2 regions of the Nicoliella sp. ESL1106 genome follow, and region 2 is predicted to be linked to the other one. Evidence: riboswitches for the same ligand, from Rfam matches in the RefSeq annotation. Region 2 holds a riboswitch; the other holds the start of a gene.
The links. Region 2 has a riboswitch for thiamine pyrophosphate ahead of ACSVI6_RS07080 (acetylornithine deacetylase). Riboswitches for the same ligand answer to the same signal wherever they lie in the genome.
Positions count from the first base shown of each region.

Region 1 (7,781 bases), 340 kb from region 2:
TTAAAATACTATCCATCGCAAGCCAATTTTATTTATTTTCAAAGTGCTGATGCCGATAAAATCGCAAATGAATTACTCCAAAAGGGCTACCAAGTTCGGGTTGGCCAACAACCAAATTGGATTCGAATTACAATTGGGCGACAAGATGATAATAAAGCGATTCAGGACATTATTAAAAGCTCCTTATAATGTTATCAATAATTACATGTATAATAGTCAGCTGATTTTGAATAAATAACCCCTTTATCACGCTAAAAAAGCATAAAAACCAATTTTTTTGAAAAAAGCTTTGCTTTTCGAAATAAATGTGATAGAATAAATTAAAATTAAATGAGAAAAAGTTAATTTTATTTTAATGTTATGTGAATCAACGGGACGTCACGTAACTTTTTATTACATTTATTTTAGGTAATTATAAAATTGGTAAAGGATGTGTTGATCATGGCTAACTCAAACATTAAAGAAAATCCAGATGGAACTTACCGTTCATTGAGTAACCGACATGTGCAAATGATTGCAATTGGTGGCACGATTGGAACTGGGCTATTCTTAGGATCAGGGACGACGATTTCTAAAACGGGACCATCCATTTTGATCGTATACTTAGTCTTAGGATTGTTCTTCTTCTTGATGATGCGTGCAATTGGAGAAATGTTTTATTCAGATCCATCGCACCACACGTTTGTATCATTTATTACTAAGTATCTAGGACCTGCTGCAGGTCGATTCACAGGTTGGACCTACTGGATCGGGTTGGTGTTTGTCTGTATGGCTGAAGTAACTGCGGTGGCCACTTATGTACAATTCTGGTTTCCTAATCTGCCAGCATGGTTGATTGAAGTCGTCTTTTTGGCTGTTCTTTGTGGCTTAAACCTAGTGGCTGCGCGTCTGTTTGGTGAAACCGAATTCTGGTTCGCAATGATCAAAATTATCGCAATCGTTGCTTTGATCGTTACCGGGATTTTTATGATCTTTAGACACAGCGCAACGCCACTTGGTCATGCATCACTTGCTAACATTACTAATAATTTGACATTATTCCCCCACGGTTCATTTAACTTTATTTCTGCGTTTCCAATGGTATTCTTCGCCTTTCAAGGAATTGAATTCGTAAGTATCACGATTGGTGAAGCAAAGGATCCACGGCACGTGATCAAGAAGGCAGTTAATGAAACCTTACTTCGCATCTTACTATTCTACATTGGTGCATTGGTGGTAATTATGGGAATTATTCCATGGACTTCGCTTTCACCAGATAAAAGTCCATTCGTTCAAGTTTTCCAATTGGTTGGAATTCCAGCTGCTGCAGCTGTGATCAACTTTGTGGTTCTAACTTCTGCTGCTTCGGCATTAAATAGCTGTATCTTCTCAGCTGGGCGTCACTTTTACCAACTAGCGACTGAAGCGAAGGAAGGCAGCTTCATGAAGGAAAAGTTTGGTAAAATCTCTAATTCTGGGGTTCCGGCAGCTGCCATTTTACTATCAGCTAGTTTGGCATTGATCACTCCAATTATGAGCCTTAGTGCAGCGACTGGAGCAGTCTTTACAATCGTAACTGGTGCATCTAGTGATATGTATATCTTGGTATACGCATTAACAATGCTTGCACATCGGAAATATCGTCAATCAAGTGATTATATTGAAAATGGGTTTAAAACGCCTTGGTACAATGTTACCAGTCCGCTCACCATCGCTTTCTTTTTGGTAATCTTCGCTAGTTTATTCTTCATTCCCGATGATGTTGTAGGTGCCATTGCTGCAATTGTATGGGCAGTTGGATTTGGTGGATATGTATTGATTAGCCAAAGAAAATCAGAAGCAAGTATAAATGGATAATATTAAAAAATATCTTATTATCGTTCGATAATAAGATATTTTTTGTTGCTAGCTTTTTATCAAACTGTCCTAGGCTTAAAATTTTATTGTTGACAAATTTTTAAGCTTAGTGTTAATATATGGGTGTTCAAAATTAAATATTTATCACATTGTATCTGGGGTGCCAAGCAATTGGCTGAGATCATACCCATTGAACCTGATTTGGTTAATACCAGCGAAGGGAGATGCAGTTCTTTTATCGCTGATTAATTATCGAATAATTAGGACGGTTCTCCTGGGTTTTACTAGGGGAACCGTTTTTTATTTACAATTGTGATGATAATTTAAACACTGGGGTGCCAAGTAATTGGCTGAGATTATACTCATTGAACCTGATGTAGTTGATACTACCGAAGGAAGGGGTTTAATCTTAACTAGTGCGTTAAAAAACCTCCTTTCTTGGGTCTAGAAAGGAGGTTTTTACTTTGGTAACCATTAATGGAAAGCCAGTGGAAGCATTGGCGGGAAAACCGCTATCATTCTTATTGGCTCAATATGCTCAGCATCAAGATAACGTTGTGGTCGAATTAAACGGATCAATCGTCCATCGCAATGAAATCGATGGAATTACTTTAAATCCAAATGATCACGTTGAATTAATTTCGTTCGTAGGAGGTGGTTAGCAATGACGGTTCAAATTGATGGAATCAGTGTTGAAGATTTTTTTATGCAGATGAAGGATCGCAATGTTGACAACTCGTATCAGGCCCTAAAGAATGCACATGTTACGATTGCAGGTTCAGGCGGGTTAGGATCTAACATTGCAATTGCATTGGCGCGTTCAGGCGTGGGTCATTTGACCCTAATCGATTTTGACGATGTGGAATTAAGCAACTTGAACCGCCAACAGTTCAAGTTCAGTCAAATTGGGATGCCAAAGGTCACTGCATTAAAGCAAAATTTATTAGAATTTAATCCCTTTATTAAAGTGGATGCGATTAAAACAAAGGTCAGTGCTGAAAATATTGAGCAACTCTTTGCTGACTGTGACATTATTTGTGAAGCTTTTGATAACCCTGCTGCCAAGGCGATGCTACTCGATGGGGCGACCAGTGCTTTTCCAGATAAACCATTAGTAATGGGCAACGGATTAGCGGGGGTCCATGGTGCAAATCAAATTCAAACCAAACAACAATCCCCAAACGTCTACATTAGTGGTGATGGTCAGACGAGTGGATCAGAGGGATTGATGGCACCACGGGTAATTATTTGTGCCGGTCATCAAGCAAACGCAATTTTAAGATTACTCATGCAACTACCAGTGGTTGAAAATAAGGAGGAAATTTAACATGGCAATTAAAGACGATTTAGTAATTAACGGACACCATTTTACATCACGGTTTATCTTAGGTTCAGGTAAATATTCATACGACCTAATTGATGCTGCAGTTCATAATGCCAAGGCTGAAATTATCACAATGGCATTGCGTAGAACCGAAGCAGCAGCCGAAAATATCTTAAACTTTATTCCAGAAAATGTCACTATCTTACCGAATACTTCTGGTTGTAAAAATGCCGAAGAAGCAATTCGGATGGCTCGAATCGCGCGCGAATTAAGCGGCAGTGATTTCATTAAGCTAGAAGTGATTCCAGACAAAAAATACTTAATGCCCGATAATGCAGAAACGATCAAGGCGACTTCCATTTTAGCTGATGAAGGTTTTACCGTAATGCCATACTTCTTACCAGATTTAATCACTGCAAAGCGGTTAGTTGAAGCTGGAGCATCAGCGGTGATGCCATTAGGCGCACCGATTGGGACTAACCGCGGCTTAGCCACTAAGGACCTAATTCAAATTTTGGTCAACGAAATCGAAGTACCAGTGATTGTTGATGCCGGAATTGGACGGCCTAGTCAAGCTGCTGAAGCCATGGAAATGGGAATTGATGCCGTAATGGCGAATACTTCAATGGCAACTGCTGGCGACATCCCATTAATGTCAGAAGCATTTAAGCTAGCGGTTGAAGCTGGGCGCAAAGCATACCTTGCTAAGCCAGGACGGGTAGTTAATAGTGGTGCGGTTGCTTCTTCACCACTGCTTGGGGTTAGTAAGTAGGCACTGTCATGGTGATGAAAGGAACGCTTAATTTAAACGATTGGTTAGATCAATTTACTGTTGATTCCGATGAAGGACAACACCGATTGGTTTATGATGAATACTGGATTGAAAATCAAATTCGGTTGATTCACTTAGGACAGCGACTGGGTTTTAAGGCGACCGTTGACATGGTTGGAAACGTCTTTTTAGACTTCATCGGGCAAACGGATTCGGTGATTGCGGTTGGTTCCCATATGGATACGGTCGATCATGGTGGTAAGTATGATGGACTATATGGCGTTTTGGGTGGATTAAAGGCGATTGTTGATACAGTATCCAAAAATGGCAAGCCGAATAAAACGCTGCGCTTGATCTCATTTAGTGAGGAAGAGGGGAGTCGTTTTCCCGCCACTTTTACGGGTTCGAAATACTATGTCAATAAAACGCTTCCGCCAAAATTAGTCGATGCAAATGGGACTAGCTTTGAAGCTGCTAGAAAAAAGGCCGTTGAGCAATTGACTAGTCAACCACAAGTTACTTTGCGTAATTGTGAGTTACCTGATGCTTTTACGGAATTACACATTGAACAGGGTCCCCAATTAGAAAGAACGAACGCATCGATTGGGTTAGTAAATTCGATCGTTGGGCAACGGCGCTATACTGTGGATATTAATGGACATGCTAACCATGCTGGAACGACACCGATGCAGGGGCGCTGTGATGCGCTAAGAAAAGGGTGTCATCTAATTGATTCGATTTATCAATTGGGCAATCGTTTTAAACAACCGTTCGTTTTGACGATTGGTAAAGTCATGAACCACCCCAACGTTAGCAACGTTATCAGTGGACAGTTTAGCTTTACGATTGATTGCAGGTCTGATTCTGAGGATCAACTGGATGATTTTGAATTCCGCTTAAATGAATTAGTTAAAAGGCAGCGTGGAATCATCGATCGTTATTTACAGGTTCCTGTTACCCAGTTAAACCATCAGCTTCTAAATGTTAACCAAGATTTAGCGCGTCAATCTGAAATCACATTTTTAGAAATGGCATCTGGAGCAGGACATGATAGTCAGATAATGAGCAAGGCCGTTGCGACTGCAATGGTATTTGTTCCCAGCAGTAATGGAATTAGCCATCGTCCCGATGAGTTTACAGTCGCTGCTGATCTAAATGCGGGGGTACATTTCTTATCGATGATCTTACAAAAACAAGCCTATTAGGAGACTGAAAATGAAGTTGAAACAGAACTTAACCCTGAAAATTCTTCTGGGAATGTTGATTGGAATCTTAATTGGTGGAATTGGTGGTTCCAAGGTGGCGTGGTTACAAATATTTGGTGAAATTTTTTTACGCCTTCTTCAAATGATAGTAATCCCACTGGTAACTTGTTCGGTAATTTCAGCTGTGGGCCACTTTTCCGTCGGTCAGTTTCGTAAGATTGGAATGCAAATGGTGATGATTTTTCTAGCCACCACGATTGCTGCAGCTGTGGTTGGTTTATTAGTCGGGTTACCAATTAGGTTGAACTTGAACCTAGCAAGTCACGCCAGCGGGTTGGTTCATAAACAGTCGCCTTCGATTTCCGATACGATTCTATCATTTTTTCCGCAGAATATTTTTGAAGCTTTAAGTGCCGGTCAGGTCATTCAAATCACGATTTTTGCAATTATTTGTGGATTTACAATTATGCGAATCAATCGTCGGGGGCAATTCGATTTAGTCTTGGGTGCGATTGATAAGTGTAATCATATTTTGATCGAAATGATGAATACGATCCTAATTGGTGCGCCGCTGGGGATTTACTCTTTACTAATCGGCAGTATCGCAACCAACGGGATAAAAATTTTATTCCCGCTATTGATGTTTATTATCATCTATGCGGTTGCTGTGATTTTATTTCTGATTGGTTTGATCTGTATTTGTAGTTTTAAAACACAGGTTTCGCCATTGAAAATTCTTTTGAAGTGTTCACGAATCATTCTAATTGCTGCGACTACGGCATCATCAGCCGCAGCATTACCAATGGAAATGCTTGATGCCAATAAACGTCTCGGTATCGGGGAATCCGTTCGCGAATTGGTTCTGCCATTAGGAATGACCCTAAATAGTAATGGCTTATCCATGTATCTAGGGTTAGCAAGTGTTACGATGTTGCAATTATTCGGAGTCCCGTTGACGGTGGGCATCGGATTGAAGATTATCATGGTATCGACGCTGGCCTGTCTTGGGACGGTCGTTATCCCAGGTGGTGGATTGGTATCACTAGCAATCGTTTTACCAACCCTTGGTCTACCAATCAGTGGGGTGGGAATCATTGCTGGAGCCGATTGGTTGATTGGTATCTTCAGGACCATCTTAAATGTGATGGGCGATGTTACAACGTCAATCATGATTGCTAAGGATGAGCATTCCATTGATTTAGACCGATTGAAAAATTAGTAAATGTAAATAAAAAAGCTGCGTCGTAGTTGATGTGTGCCCTAAAGTTTGTACATTAATATATTTTTTTCCTAGGCGGAAAGTTATCGGTATTGGATCGAGGACTTTCCGCCTAGTTTTTGTAATTTAGCTCCTTGATGTTAAAGAAATAATTTCTCCAATCACTTTCATGATCTTTTAGCACTAATGTTGGCCATACAAAAACACCCCTAAATTTTTTACAAACTTAAGGGTGTAGTGCTTAATATTTAGGATGAAATGAAAAATAAAAACATTCTTATTTTTGTAGGATCCCACAAGCTTCTTTAACAAAGTTTTCTGCTTGTGGTGAATCTGGCAATACAAAAGAAACTCTAGGATGATTCATAAAGTTGGTTAAAAGGTCAAAATGCCATTCATAGTTATCTGTGCTATTTATTTCACTATTAGTATATGCTGTTCCAACAGCATTACCAGTATTTCCATTAGCGTAAGCAACACCAAATGAATTGGATGAACCAGTAGAATGGGAACCGGTATGTACTCTTTCCCGACTTACTTCTTTTATGCAGTCTCTATTATAGACAACTAGTAGTGAATTATCAGCATCGAAATATATAACTATATCTTGATTATAGATAATACATTCTCTTTTAACTCTGAAACTTCTCCATGGTCCTAAGTTAAAATAATTAACTAATGGTTGAATAAAAGTATCTGTGTGCTGGTAACTAACGTTTGTAAAATGATTTTGAGCACGACTGTTCTTATCAAGCGCTGCATTAAAAAATGGTCCACGTCTACTCAAAAGAAAGGAAGCTATAAATAACAGTATTCCCGCAAAAGCAGTAAGTAAACTAGATGAAGCTACTAAAAAAATACCAATGATTGAAAACGCTACAGAAGTCGCATGATAAGAACTGCTTTTACGTTTATATTCCTTATATGCGATCGACCATCTATTGTTAGCCTCTATCCCTGGTTTCCAATGATATATATCTGGTAAACCAGTAAATGAGTACAAGTCCCATTGACCTGGAATATTAACTGATGACATAAGAATATTATCCTTTCCAATATAAACATTTGATATATTATAGTATATCATAATTATATTAAGGAATTAAATTAAAAAAGATTTTTCTACCCCCAACCGTATGTAAACGCTTCATTAAAACAATAAATCTTTAAAGTGATTTTTAAAAACATAATTGAAGTGGTTAATCATGAATTATGGAAAATTATTATCATTAGTCTCAGTAAGTCTTTTATGGCGTAGCGCTTTTAGTCTTTATGCCATTTCATTTGATACCTTACTTCGTTGGTGGCTTCTTCAATGAACTGCCCCTTGATCACGAAATCGTTTTGTTCATAGAACATAATGGCAGTGGGGTTCTTTAGGTACACTGAGGTACTAATCTGGGCAACTTCAGCTTTACATTGATT
Region 1 is NZ_CP196341.1:392,192-399,972, forward strand. It holds gene hisC (histidinol-phosphate transaminase) at 1-189, shown strand, start outside; gene ACSVI6_RS08515 (amino acid permease) at 442-1,836, shown strand; TPP riboswitch at 1,983-2,076, shown strand; TPP riboswitch at 2,158-2,252, shown strand; gene thiS (sulfur carrier protein ThiS) at 2,301-2,498, shown strand; gene thiF (sulfur carrier protein ThiS adenylyltransferase ThiF) at 2,501-3,163, shown strand; gene ACSVI6_RS08530 (thiazole synthase) at 3,165-3,932, shown strand; gene ACSVI6_RS08535 (hydantoinase/carbamoylase family amidase) at 3,941-5,137, shown strand; gene ACSVI6_RS08540 (dicarboxylate/amino acid:cation symporter) at 5,148-6,356, shown strand; gene ACSVI6_RS08545 (hypothetical protein) at 6,634-7,392, opposite strand; gene ACSVI6_RS08550 (GNAT family N-acetyltransferase) at 7,620-7,781, opposite strand, start outside.
Region 1: linked by a shared signal. The riboswitch ahead of thiS (sulfur carrier protein ThiS) and the one ahead of ACSVI6_RS07080 (acetylornithine deacetylase) in region 2 are both predicted to bind thiamine pyrophosphate.

Region 2 (7,781 bases):
TAGATATTCTTTCCAATTCTGCATGTCAGCGACAGCAGCCTTAAAGTAGTTCGTGTTAGCGACCTTAGTGCTTCTTTCAATTGCTTTTTCAATAAATTGGGTTGCATCTGACCAGATACCAAGGTCTAAGGTATGATGACGCCCTAACATACTACGATCGTTGTCAACTTGTACATAGGTAAATGGATGGCTAGCGTAGTAGGTGTTGGCAAATGGGAAGTCACCACCAATTGCGATCACAAGGTCTGCAACTGACATAATTTCATCTGCAGCCTTGGAGGCAGCACGGTTAGCAGTTCCTAATAGGCCTTCGTAGTCTCTAGGAACCAATCCACTTGCTAATCCATCGATGATAATTGGAATTTGTAATTTTTTGGAAAGCTCAACTAACTTTTCGCCGCCATCCTTGATTCCACGACCAGCGTGGAAGACAGGACGTTTAGCTGATTTAACTAACGTCAAGAATTTGTCGACTTCTGAATCGGTTGCTTCAGGTTCTGGAGCAACCTTTTCATCACTTAAACTCGCTGAGGAGTACTTCTTTTCTGGAATCTGTTCATAACCAAAGTTATTAGGAATAACAACCACGGCCACACCATTGTTTTTATAAGCGGATTTGATTGCTTCATCGACCACGTGGGGGAGACTTTCGGGCGTCATCACAATTCGGTCATAGCATGCCACATCCCTAAAAACAGGGGTTTCAGGCATTTCTTGGAAGTAGTCATAGTTCATATTCGTATTAGGAACTTGTCCGACTAGCGCTAAAACGGGAGCATGATCAGCCTTCGCATCGTAAAGTCCGTTCAACAGGTTAACTGCACCAGGACCAGCTGAGCCAAATGCGACCCCAATCTTACCAGTCAATTTAGCATGGGCTGCGGCAGTAAGTGCTGCTACCTGCTCGTGGCGAACTTGAATGAAGTTAATATTTTTTTGTTCAATTTGTAATCCATCTAGTAATGAATTAATTGAACCACCAGGGTATCCATAAACGTCCTTTACGCCCCATGATTCGAGGACCTTTAAAAGGGCCACACTGGCCTTGATCGTTTTTTTATTTTCCATTAGATAATCCTCCTGATCCGAAATATAGTACAAAATTTTGATATACGTTCATTTTACCACTTTTCAATTTTTTATCATGTTATAACACCTTTTGATTTGTTATAGTATAATAACTAACGGGGTGATTTATGATGAAGTATAAAGCAGTAGTTTTTGATGTAGATGGGACTTTAATTGATAGTTTTCCACGCTATGCAGCAATTATGAAACTGATTACGCCTAAGTATGGAATTAAAGATATATCCGATGCTGAACTGCATGCGACGTTCCCATTAACTGCGGTCCAGACAATCGATTATCTGGGGATTCCCAGTCGATTTAGTAACCAAATGGCAATTGACTATACGATCGCAGCAGCTCAATTGAACCAAAAACCTGTTTTATATCCAGGGTTTGATGAATTTTTCCAACGGCTACAAGATAGTTATCCCGATGTGGCATTGGGAATCGTCACTTCTGGAAGTAATGAAGATATGCAAAGTTTAAAGGATCATTTTGCTTTTATGAAACAGGTATGGGTAATTGTGACATCCGATCGGTTACCTTATCATAAGCCTGCTCCAGAACCATTGTTATTTGCAATCGATCAAATGGGGGTTAGTCGCAACGAAACGTTGTATATTGGTGATTCTTTTACTGACGAGGGATGTGCTAAGAACGCACGGGTTGATTTTGGCTTAGCTGGTTGGGGAGATATTGATCAAGAGCTAAGAAATGGTTATGCAAAGTACGATTTTAAAACTCCTCAAGAAATTTTGAAATATTTTTCCTGAAATGGTTGTAATTAAGACTCACTTCTGATAATATTATTAAGTATTCTTTTGAGTCGGTAGCTCAAGCAGAGCACTCGGTCCTTTTCCGAGAAGATGTTAGTTCAATCCTGGCCCGACTCATAATAAAAGCTGAGACAATTTGTCTCAGCTTTTTTCGTATTTAATTATTATTGTGATACTGTTCCAATAATCTTTTGACCTGGGTCTGGACTAATTTAGCGTCATTGCCAGAAACTTTATGTAATGTGATTTCATGGTTAGCGACCAGGTCTTGAATCTCATCATCATTGAGGGGCTTTTCATCATCACCGAGGGTAATCGAGTATAGTTGATTGCTTTTGGCACTGTCGTTAATTTTATCACGGAGCTGATCAATGATACTGAGTAAGAAATCATCATTATCAAATTGGTTAGCGATCAATTTAAGTCGTTCGCTACTGGTCGGTCCATTACTGTAACGATTATTTAGATCATCATATACATTTTGATCAACTTGATTGGATGCCCATTCCAATTGATTAATAAAATTAAGCGCGTTATCAATATATTTAGAAGCGGTAATTGAATCCATTGCTGTAAAGTCAGCATTAACTTGAAAATTGGGTCTTGGCTCATTCATTGTAAGGACTCCCTTATTGCAATTTAATTTAATTATATCAAGAAATAGCTGGTTTATGATAAAATTACTATGGAATAATTTAGAGAAGAGGATATTAAAATGGTTAATCCATATTTTCATAAGGTACAATACTATGAAACTGATAAAATGAAAATTACTAGTCATACGAATTACATTCGGTTCATGGAAGAAGCGCGTAGTGATTTTTTGGAACAAATTGGGTGGGCCTATGATCAATTTGAAGCTAATCAAATTATATCGCCAGTGTCTAAGGTCGTTGCGGATTATAAAAAGACGACTACCTTTCCTGATGTAATTAAGATTGAGACCCGTGTTGCCAAGGTCAGTAAGCATCGGTTGATATTAAGTTATCTAATGACGGTCAAGGACCAGCTAGTTTGCCGGGCTAGTAGCGAGCACTGCTTTTTAGACATAGATGGTAAGATTATCAACATTCAAAAGCAATTACCCGACTTTTATACTAGGTTAACAGAATTGGTTAATGATAACTAGAAAGTGGTGAGTTAGATTAAAATTATTGATAAGATTGCAGATGCTTTTTCTAGTTACTCTAACGTTATTAAACGGATTTATGTAGTATTAATTTTAGTTTTTGTGGTTTATTCGATCCATTCCATTTTTGAACAAATTTCTTGGCATAAGTTAGTGCATGCTAGTCATTTACTTTCAATCGGCAGTTTAGCTGCATTGATAATCTTAGGAGCTCTTTCGATCGTTCCAATGATGATTTATGATTTTACTTATACTCGCAAGGTCAAAATGGATATTTCAATGCCAGAATTGATCACAAGTAGTTATGTAATCAATACGTTCACAAACATCGGGGGATCTGGTGGATTGGTCGGGGCGAGCCTTAGGATCTTTTTATTCGGCAGCGTTCAGGAAAATAATAAAGAGACTGCTAAGATCGTTACTCAAATCGCCTTGTTCACGATGACGGGCTTAGTCGTTAATGATATTCTTGCAATACTGCTTAACATTGATCGCTTTGGAATGGAACCACTTTGGATTAAGGCAGTGTGCCTATTGTTCCCGCTTTATTTATTAGTTCCGTTCATTGCCAAAAACGATACATTGAATCGTCGTGATCTATTCCACCTCTTGATTGGCTCAACTTTGGAGTGGGTGTGTTGTTTAGCATTCTTTTTGAGTATCGGTTACTTCATGCACATTCATTTTGATGTACGAGCAGCTTACTTAGGGCTAGTCTTTGCTGGAATTGTGGGAGCGATGTCATTAATTCCTGGTGGAATCGGTTCATTTGAAGTCGCATTAACATTTGGTTTACAAAGAGCGGGGATTTCAACTGATATTATTGTAATTTGGGCCTTGATCTATCGGATCTGTTATTACTTCATCCCGTTTTTAATTGGAATGGTCATGTTGATATTTAAATACTTGAGTAGAAATCGCAACAAACTGATCAATTAGGGTGTCATTTTGATTTGATATTTTAGTTTGATTAAAAAGCAGCTTTAATTTATAATTAAGGCGTTAAAATTAAAAATAAACTGTCACTAGGGGAGCTATTTGGCTGAGAATTAATTTGACCCTTTGAACTTGAATCTGGTTAGCACCAGCGCAAGGAAGTGGCCCTTTGAAATTAGCTAATGGTTTGCGAATTTAGGGGGGATGCTTCTGTTTGAAGTATCTCCTTTTTATTATAGTGACAAATAGGGAGCTATTTTAATGGTAAATGATATTAAGACGTTGATTAACGATGTTGATCAAAATAAAGATCAGTTATTAGCAATATTAAGTAAGCTAGTGGCATTTCCCACTCCCGCTCCACCGGGCAGAAACTCAGATGATGCTCAGGCATTTGTTAGGGACTTTCTTGAACAAAATGGGTTTAATGTTGATCAATGGGATCTTTATCCCCATGATTCAATTGTTGTTGGGACGAAACCAGGATCTGATCAATACCAAAGTTTGATTTTAAATGGGCATATGGATGTAGCCTCGATTCAATCGGATGAAAAATGGCATTCAGATCCGTTCAAGATGGTCATTAAGGATGATATAGTCATCGGTCGCGGGGTAGCAGATATGAAGGGTGCCCTTGCTGCAATGCTGATGGCAATTCAATTGTTGAATAAGTCTGGATTAGAGCTACCTGGTGAATTAAAATTCGAATCAGTTATTGGTGAAGAAAGTGGTGAAGCCGGAACTTGGGATGCAATCAAACATGGTCATAAAGCTGATTTTGCGATCGTCGGTGATATTAGTGATTTTCATATTCAAGGCCAAGGCGGAGTAATTACTGGTTGGATTACGATCAAAAGTGATCAAACGTTTCATGATGCTACTAGACGCCAGATGATGAATGCTGGTGGAAAGCTACGGGCTGCTAGCGCAATTGAAAAGATGGCAAAGGTAATTTCTGGTCTCAACGAGTTAGAAAGAGATTGGGCGGTCAATAAAAGTTATCCTGGAGTAGAACCTGGTTCTGATACGATTAATCCTGCTGTAATTGAAGGGGGTCGCAATGCCGCTTTTATTGCAGATGAATGTAGACTGTGGGTAACGGTTCATTTTTATCCAAATGAGGACTATCGAGATGTAATAAGAGAAGTTGAAGATCACATTGATCAAGTTGCCAAGGCAGACCTTTGGATGAAGGATCACATGCCCATTTATAAGTGGGGTGGCAAGTCAATGGTCGAAGAGCGTGGGGAAGTCTTTCCAGCCCTTGATCTTGATGCGAAATCAAAACCAGTTGAATTACTAAGAGATGCTCACTATCAAGTAACGAACGAACGACCAATAGTCGACGTTTCGCCAAGTGTTACTGATGGGGGATGGTTCGGTCATGCTAATATTCCAGCTGCTATTTATGGACCAGGCACGATTGATGAAGCTCATTCTGTAGATGAATCACTAGAAATTGATGATTTAGTTCAATATACCAAAGTTTTACTTCAATTTATTTATGAATGGTTAAATACCAAAAAGGAGTCCAATTAATGAAATTTAGTGAACGGTTAGTAACAGAATTAAAACCTGTTTGGGAAGCCAATCATAACCATCCATTCGTAAAAGAACTAGCGGATGGAACATTACCAGTTGATAAGTTTAAATTTTATATGATTCAAGATTACATTTATTTAATTGATTATGCGAAGCTGTTTGCCCTAGGAGCGCTCAAAGCTTCTGATTTAAAAGTAGAGGGAAAGTTTGCTGAGTTGCTCAGTTCTACTTTGAACACCGAAATGGGTTTGCATCGTAAATACGCTAGTGAATTTGGCATCAGCGAAGCAGAGTTAGAAAATGCTCAACCGACTCCTGTAACTTTAAGTTATACAAATTATATGCTATCAGTTGGCCAAAGTGGGGGCTTAGATAAGGTCTTAGTTGCATTGTTACCATGTATGTGGAGTTATAATTTAATTGGCAAGCAGCTATTGAATACACCAGCAGCCAGCCATCCACTGTATTCGAATTGGGTATCAATGTATAGCGATGATGAGTACACGAACTTAACTAATTGGACGATTTCCTTATTAGATGAATTGGCATCTGGTAAGTCTAAGTCTGAATTATCAGAACTGAGCCAAATTTTTCTAAATACGACTCGTTATGAATATTTATTTTGGGACATGGCTTATTATCAACGCAATTGGCCAATGGCTTAATAAAAAAACGACTTTGATTAACTGCAAAGTCGTTTTTTTATTAGTGTTTATCTTTTCGCTCTTGATTATCATTTAGATGGGTTTCTAACCAGTCAATGACTTCATGGTTATTTTTATGAATTAAATCTTGGACTTCACCCCGATTTAAATGTTTGTGTTCCCTTATAAAATGATCGGTCTTATCAATTAATTCATTACTTTCGACTGGATGTGCAAATACATAATCGAACCAAGCCCAAAGGCTAAGGTATGCGATGATTGAAAATACGGCAACCAATGCATGGTTATTATTAATAACCGTTTCTAATGTATAGATTGTACCAATTACCAATAGGATCATTTTAACGTTACGTGTTTTTAAAACTACTGTAATATAACGATGCGCAAATCGGTATGTAAGTAACCAAGTTAAAATCCAAATGATATTGATCACTAATAAATCAATTACTGCCCATAACCCAGGTAGTGATGCGGACTTGCTATTAACTAATCCTGCAATTTTACTAATCAACATTGGCATTAGAATCATGATCTCGACTAGTAAACAAACAACAGTAATTATCTCTGCGCGCCCCTTGGGAATAAAACGTTTTTTATCTTTCATAATATAAGATACCCCTTTGATGTTATCATTTTTATTAAGAATAGCACAAATAATAAAATTGTCCACTTACCATTATTTTTATTATTTATAATTACTAATAAATAACTAATTATAAAATCATAAGATTAATTTCTGGTATAATTGTTACTTATAAATGGGGTGATTGAATTGAATCAAAATTATAATTCTTTTAAATTAAGAATGTTTGCATTGATCTTAGGACTTTTTGTTGATGCCTATGGGAATAGTCTGACGATTATGACTAATAATGGGAATGGAATCTGGACGGCGGTAGCAGTTGATTTTAATCAGTTGTTTGGGCTGTCAGTTGCATGGACGTTATTTATATTTGGAATCATTAATATTGTTTTGAATCAATTTTTAGTTAGGCGTATTGACTGGTGGCGAATCATTAGTGGCCTTATCTACATGGCCTTTTTCAGTTATTTTATTGATATTTTTAATAAATTTAACCTTGCCATGGGAATAACCAATTTGAATAAGTGGCTAAGCCTGTTAGTTTCAATTCTAGGAATTATTTTAATCGGGGCAGCGATTTCTGTATATCAACGTGCTAACATTCTCATGCATCCTAATGATGATACTACTAATATCTTACGATTTAAGTATTTTCACGGAAGTGCAATTAAAGCTCAGTTTGCAGATATGGGGTTTATTGCAATTATTATTTTCATATGTTCAGTTATTTTAAGAAGCATTGATTCAATCGGTATCATTACAATTATTGGATTCTTTCTTCTTGGCCCGATTATTCAATTTTCTGATAAATTGATTTTACCTAGGTTAAAACATAATTTTAGTAAAAATGATCAAATATAAAAGGAATGGATTTATCCATTCCTTTTATTATTTATTGAACCAATGTTGATAAGCAATTGCATTAATGAGAAGGTACAGTTCCATCCAGCTTAATTTATTTGCGTATTCTGGAAGTTCTTTATGCTCGATTAATTTTTTAACCGGTTCATCAATATTGTTAATATCATCAATAACTGCATTAGGAGTAAGTTGGTTATTGAAGTATTGCTGAATTGTTACAT
Region 2 is NZ_CP196341.1:51,956-59,736, reverse strand. It holds gene spxB (pyruvate oxidase) at 1-1,068, opposite strand, end outside; gene ACSVI6_RS07100 (HAD family hydrolase) at 1,200-1,841, shown strand; gene ACSVI6_RS07095 (hypothetical protein) at 2,002-2,460, opposite strand; gene ACSVI6_RS07090 (acyl-CoA thioesterase) at 2,560-2,973, shown strand; gene ACSVI6_RS07085 (lysylphosphatidylglycerol synthase domain-containing protein) at 2,989-3,912, shown strand; TPP riboswitch at 3,991-4,086, shown strand; gene ACSVI6_RS07080 (acetylornithine deacetylase) at 4,171-5,448, shown strand; gene tenA (thiaminase II) at 5,448-6,116, shown strand; gene ACSVI6_RS07070 (hypothetical protein) at 6,157-6,720, opposite strand; gene ACSVI6_RS07065 (DUF6198 family protein) at 6,889-7,560, shown strand; gene ACSVI6_RS07060 (hypothetical protein) at 7,588-7,781, opposite strand, start outside.